3 regions of the Blautia sp. SF-50 genome follow, and region 2 is predicted to be linked to each of the others. Evidence: riboswitches for the same ligand, from Rfam matches in the RefSeq annotation. Region 2 holds a riboswitch; each other region holds the start of a gene.
What was found. A riboswitch is a leader RNA that binds a small molecule or an ion and turns the genes downstream of it on or off. The one in region 2 is predicted to bind cobalamin.
Positions count from the first base shown of each region.

Region 1 (2,207 bases), on a different contig from region 2:
GGCCGAGGCTGAAGCAGCAGCGAGAGCACAGGCTGAGGCAGAAGAGGAAGCAAGACGTCAGGCAGAGCAGGAAGCACAGCAGGATGAGGCGGACGAGAGCGAAGACGTACAGCACGATGAGGACGGCGACGTGATCGAGAATGCAGATGAGGATACTGCAGAAGATGACACCGAGGCTGTGGATGAAGATGCAGACAATGGTGAGAATGATGATGCGTCCGAGGATACTGAGAATACAGAGGATAATGCAGACGCAGATTACGATAACAGCACAGACGCATCTGAAGAAAGTGCAGAGGACACATCTAATGCAGAGGATACATCTTCAGACAGTGACAGTTCTTCTTACAGTAGCGGTTCCGGATCTTCTGTTGTGAATTATGCTACACAGTTTGTGGGGAATCCTTATGTATGGGGCGGAACAAGCCTTACCAATGGTGCAGACTGCTCCGGATTTGTACAGAGTGTCTATGCGAACTTCGGAGTCAGCCTTCCGAGAACCTCCTATGAGCAGCAGAATGCAGGTACAGAAGTATCCTACGCAGATGCACAGCCGGGAGATCTGATCTGCTATGGCGGACACGTGGCTATTTACATGGGTAATGGCCAGATCGTTCATGCATCGAACTCTCAGGACGGGATCAAGATCAGCAATGATGCTACATACAGAACAATTGTATCTGTAAGACGTCTTGTATAATAAAAACGTACAACAGAAAATAAAAATACAGCAGCCCGACAGCAGTTTGTCGGGCTGTTTTTAACGTCGGAAAAAATACTGAAAAACCTATGGAACGGAGTGAACAGCAACAAAATATGCTCAAAAATGTATAAATATTGAAAACAGTATTGACATATAATTAACAGGATGTTATTATAATGTCAGTATAATTCCATATTGAACATAGCAAGTGCTGAGGATAGCTGACAGTTATATATTGATTATCAGAAGTCCACAGAAAAGGGAATCAGGTGTGAAACCTGAGCGATCCGGTCACTGTAACGGAGGAGCGAATCTCATAGTCCATTGTACGTATGTATGAGAAGGAGAGAGGAGCCATGATCCCGGAGCCAGGAAACCTGCTTGTTATGGCGAGGTTAAACTTCCGTGTAAAGTGTAACAACCATTTCAGGGACTCCGCACCCCTGGGACGTTGTCTACTTTTTTACGAGAGTAGGCATTTTTTTATGGAATGCGCCTGTTCATATGAATTATACATGATTAAATGGCAGGCGATACTACTCCGGATACATTCGTTCCCTCCGCGCACTCATGAACGGATTATATTTCTACCCCGGGGTGGCATCGCTACCTCTTTTTATAGGAAAAAATTATGTGTGGTTATGTCAGGAGAGGAGAAAAGAGCCATGGAGAAACCATACTGGGAAGGCAAAGAATACTCTTACTTCAGCCACAAAAACTGTGAGTATTTTCCGTGCCATAAAGGAGCAGATCCGGAGAACTTCAATTGTCTGTTCTGCTATTGCCCTTTATATGCACTGGGAGATAAATGTGGTGGTAATTTCCGCTTTACGGAAAGCGGGATCAAAGACTGCACCGAATGCAAGCTTCCTCATAGAAGAGAAAATTTTGGATATGTTACAGGTAAATATAGCGAGCTTGCGGAAATTGTACGGAAGCAGCGGGAAAAATAAAAAACAGGCCAGTTCAGATACAGGAAAATGTATATTCCTGTGTTTGAACTGGCCTGTTTTGTTTGGGGTGGACAATATCTGTTATCTGTCGGAAAAGATACAGAAGATCATTCTCTGGTTTGGAGAAAAACCTTAAGTCTGGGAATCTGGTTGTTGAGGATCAGCTGTTCCGGAAACATGGCCTGATGAACAAACTCAGCAGCACAGGTAAAATCTCCGATATGCTCCGGGCCATGGCTGTCACTGGAAAGAAGCAGCGGCAGATCATATTTGCGGCAGCATCGAAGGATCTCGAAACAGTTTTCTCTTGTGTCGCCACGATAGCCATAAGGTGCAAGAGAAGCTTCGTTGATCTCAAAGATCGTGCCGGTTTCCCTGGCAGCCCTTGCAAGCGCATCATAATTAACCGGGTAATGAGTGTTATCACTATGTCCGAGGATCTTTACACAGGGGTTTTTCATTACATTGATAAAAGCTTCTGTGTTTTCGGCTCTGGTACCGCAACGGTAATTCCAGGCATGCATGCTGGCAATGGCGTAATCGAGTTTACA
Region 1 covers NZ_FMUW01000007.1:53,175-55,381, reverse strand. The annotation lists gene BLP57_RS06200 (C40 family peptidase) at 1-700, shown strand, start outside; cobalamin riboswitch at 933-1,102, shown strand; gene BLP57_RS06195 (cysteine-rich small domain-containing protein) at 1,369-1,656, shown strand; gene BLP57_RS06190 (phosphatase) at 1,764-2,207, opposite strand, start outside.
Region 1: another riboswitch for cobalamin. It lies ahead of BLP57_RS06195 (cysteine-rich small domain-containing protein); the one in region 2 lies ahead of BLP57_RS09360 (ABC transporter substrate-binding protein).

Region 2 (2,207 bases):
GGTATGCTTCCATCTGGTCCGGTGATCCGTCGGATATCGAGGAGGAGCGAAGGCTCTGTTATGTGGGGATCACCCGTGCCATGAAGGAACTGACTTTAACCTGTGCAAAACAGCGGATGATCCGTGGGGAGACTCAGTATAACCGTGTGTCACGTTTTGTAAGGGAGGTTCCACGGGAGCTGGTAGATCTTGGACATACCATTCAGGAGAAAAAGCCCAGAGTAGATGATATCGTATCTCCGAAAAACGCCTATGCCCAGATGAAAATGAATTTCCAGGCAAAGAGCACCCTGCAGAAAAAAGATTTCACAGTGAAGAAGGCGGACAGCCTGGACTATGGTGAGGGAGACACGGTCCGTCATGTGAAATTCGGAGTCGGTATCGTAAAAAATATCGCAGACGGCGGCAGAGACTACGAAGTGACGGTAGACTTTGACAAAGTCGGCGTGAAAAAAATGTTCGCCGGTTTTGCCAAGCTGAAAAAGATCTGAGAGGGATTTCTCCGGGCAGACTATTTCTGCAAAAAACTGTAAAAATCCGGCCTCAAGGTTGTAATTGGAAAATCAGTATGTTAGAATCAGTATCAGCGTAATTGAATTGCTGTGAAGTGAACAGTATCACCGGCACATATGCTGCCGGATACTGTGAGAGGGAATCGGGTAAAAAGCCTGAGCGGTTGCGGCCACTGTATACAGAAGAAGGGATTTCACATGCCATTGCAGAAACTCATGTGAGAAGGCGAAATCCCGATGTCAGAGAGATTCTGGAGAAAATTCTGATACATCATTCATGATCGGCTAAAAGATGAATGGTGTATCAGTTTTTATTTTGCGGAGTTTTTTCTGAGTCTGTAAGTCAGGAAACCTGCTTGACAGTATGTAAGTGGGAGCTTCCGTACAAAGTGTTCCGTGCAGATTTTATGAAGTCCCATCTTTTCGATTACCCATAGGAAACAGGAGATAAAACAGGCGAAAAGAGAGGAAATGAAATGAAAAACAAGTATGTATCCACAAGAATCATGGCAATGGTAATGGCAGCGGCAATGACCGTATCAGCAGCTCCGGCTGTTTATGCCGCAGAGAGAGCAGACTCCGAGACCATCAAGGAAGACAACCAGCCGGCAGCAGAAGACAGTACAGAGTCTGCAGACACCGAAGATTCTTCCGCAGAGGCAACCAAGACAGAATATCCTCTGACCATCACAACCTATGATTACGATGGAAACGAAATCGAAACCACTTATGAAAAAGCACCGGAAAAAGTCCTTGCTGTATATCAGGGAAGCATTGAGACTATGCTCGCACTTGGTCTGGAAGACCACCTGGTAGCTACCGCAGGTCTTGATAATGAAGTTCCGGAAGATCTCAAAGAAGCATTCTCAAAAACAAATTATCTTGACGAATTTACCCCATCCCTTGAAACTGTAACAATGCTGGAGCCGGACATGATCTTATCCTGGAGCTCTCTTTTCTCTGATAAGAATCTGGGAAATGTAACAGACTGGATCGACAAAGGCTGCAACACCTACTACAACACCAATACTCGTCCGGACGGCGACAGAACACTGGAAAATGAATTCACAGATATCTTAAATATCGGAAAGATCTTCGATGTACAGGACAAAGCACAGGCTATCGTTGATGATGCAAAAGCAGTGATCGACAAAACTCTTACTGCAACTGCAGATGTAAAAGACAAACCAAGCGTAATGGTATTGGAGCCTCTTGGAGATGACATCACAAACTATGGCGTAAAGAGCCTTGGCGGAGATATGGTAACACAGTTAGGCGCAACTCTTGCAAACCCGGATGCTTCCACCGTTGGAAAAGAGGATATCATCGCAGCCAACCCTGACGTGATCTTTGTGGTTTACATGCCATATGCAGGAGATGATCCGGAAACTGTTAAGAACAGCCAGCTTGCAGTGATCCAGGATGATGAGTCCCTGAAGAGCCTTGACGCAGTAAAGAACGGACGTGTTTACCCGATCATGCTCAGTGAGATGTATGCAAGTGCAACACGTACCCAGGACGGAATCGAAACTTTTGCAAAGGGATTATATCCGGACGTAAATCTTGACTGATCGGAGAAAATGCAGTGAAAGAAACAACTTCACAGAGAAAAAAAGATAAGGTGCTCAGAACATCCATGTATGTGGCAGTTCTCATCGGACTTGCAGGATTCCTTATTTTTTCCATACTTGCAGC
Region 2 covers NZ_FMUW01000012.1:64,191-66,397, forward strand. The annotation lists gene pcrA (DNA helicase PcrA) at 1-491, shown strand, start outside; cobalamin riboswitch at 593-882, shown strand; gene BLP57_RS09360 (ABC transporter substrate-binding protein) at 989-2,083, shown strand; gene BLP57_RS09365 (FecCD family ABC transporter permease) at 2,098-2,207, shown strand, end outside.

Region 3 (2,207 bases), on a different contig from region 2:
CTATGTGGGCCAGAATCTTGGTGCAAAAAAATACCAGAGGATTCGAAAAGGCGTGCGCAGCGGCACTTATATGGCAGTGCTCACTTCGGCTTTCATTTCCGGCATGATGGTACTGTTTGGACGTAATGTACTGTCCCTGTTTGTATCCGGTGAACCGGATCAGACCCGACAGGTATTGGATATAGCATATAAGTATTTGTTTATTATGGCTGTCTTTTTGTGGGTGCTGTATCTGCTGTATGTGTATCGTTCCGCTATCCAGGGCCTGGGTAATACTTTGATTCCGCTTGCCAGCGGCATTGCAGAATTTATAATGCGTGTCAGTGTTGCGCTGCTGCTGCCAAAACTGATCGGTGAAGATGGAATATACTATGCAGAGATCTGTGCATGGAGCAGCGCAGCTGTTTTATTATTCGTAAGTTATATGATCATTATACGGAAATATAAAGAAGTCACCGTTCATACATAATGTTATTTACTTAAGAGATTTATAATAATACAGGCAGAAAATATCCGGGTTTCACTATGAAATGTTCAGATATTTTATATTTGACAAAAAACTATTTATATAAAAAGAAAAGTATGATATTATAATATTTATTCATTGCAACTATGAAAATTGAATAGTCAGAAGGGTGTACAAAGTACTTAATAAGGAATCTGGTGAAATGCCAGAACAGCCACCGCTACTGTGACAGGGACGAAAACCAAAATATCACTGGAGAGATCCGGGAAGATGGTAAGTAGGAAGAACTGGAGTCAGGAGACTTGCCTTTTTGACAGAAGAATTCTGATTCGGATGGGATACAGAAGGAATAAGCTCTGCCTGAGGTAGAGGTTTGTTTTTTGTGCTGATATGATGCTGGATCATATCAGCTTTTTTTATTTTAACCGAATAAACAGATGAAAAATGAGGAGAGATGAAGATGGGAAAAGTAATTGCAAAGCGTTTTATATTTATGATTCCGGTAGTGCTGGCGGTTACATTTATTATTTTTATGCTGAGTTTTATATCGGCAGGTGATGCTGCCAGAGTGCTGGCGGAGAAAAAATATGAGCATCCGTCACCGGAGCAGGTAGAAGAAGTACGGCATGAGGAAGGACTGGATCAGCCGGTGCTGGTACAATACGGGAAATGGCTGGATCAGGCACTTCATGGCGATTTTGGAAAATCATATTCTACCAGAAAACCGGCTTTTGAGGAATTAAAAAGATATTTTCCACAGACATTTAAACTGGCAGTTACTTCGTTTTTATTGTTGATGATCGTATCAGTCCCTCTTGGAATTTTGTCGGCAATTTATGAAAACAGAGTTCTGGATAAAGTCATTCGCATTTTGTCGTCCCTCAGTGTATCTATGCCGTCTTTCTGGATCGGTCTGATGCTGCTCTATATATTTGGAGTAAAGCTAAAAGTGATTTCCGTGATCGGAGGAGATGCCGGAGGCATCCCGATTCTTGCGGCATTTGCCATGGATATCAGTTTCTTTGGAATTATGACGAGATTGATCCGTACCAATATGATACAGGTGCTGAAGCAGGATTACATACGTGCCAGCAGAGCTAAGGGATTGTCATCTGTAAATGTAATTTTGCGTCATGGTCTGAAAAATATCCTGATTCCTGTGCTGACACGTCTGGTATCAATTGTGATCGGTTTTTTCTGTGGCTCAGCTGTGATAGAAAGTATTTTTTCAATTCAGGGAATCGGAAATCTGGCATTGAAATCCGTGATCTCAAAAGACACTCCGGTGCTGCAATGTTTTATCTTTATTCTGGCTGTTGGCATTGTAGTATTAAATTTTCTTGTGGATATCGCCTATTCTGCGATTGACCGGCGAATCCAGTTAAAGTAAAGGAGAGATCATAGAATGGGAAGCAGAAGAAAGCAGAAAACAGAAAAAAGCATGATCCAGAATCTGTACTGGAAACAGGTATTCCGGTCACCGAAAACAAAAATAGGATTGATGGTGGTCATAATTTTTGCATTGGCAGCTATTTTTGCACCTGTACTGGCGCCGCATGATCCGCTGCTTGTGGATGTTTCGATAAAATTAAAGAATCCGTCGGCGGCATATCCTTTAGGTACTGATCAGCTGGGACGATGTATTTTATCAAGACTTCTCTGGGGCAGCCGATATTCACTGAGCTACAGCTTTACGGTGCTTCTGATCACCGTATGTGTCGGGGTGCCAATCGGACTGTTT
Region 3 covers NZ_FMUW01000015.1:42,814-45,020, forward strand. The annotation lists gene BLP57_RS10625 (MATE family efflux transporter) at 1-469, shown strand, start outside; cobalamin riboswitch at 617-790, shown strand; gene BLP57_RS10630 (ABC transporter permease) at 927-1,856, shown strand; gene nikC (nickel transporter permease) at 1,872-2,207, shown strand, end outside.
Region 3: another riboswitch for cobalamin. It lies ahead of BLP57_RS10630 (ABC transporter permease); the one in region 2 lies ahead of BLP57_RS09360 (ABC transporter substrate-binding protein).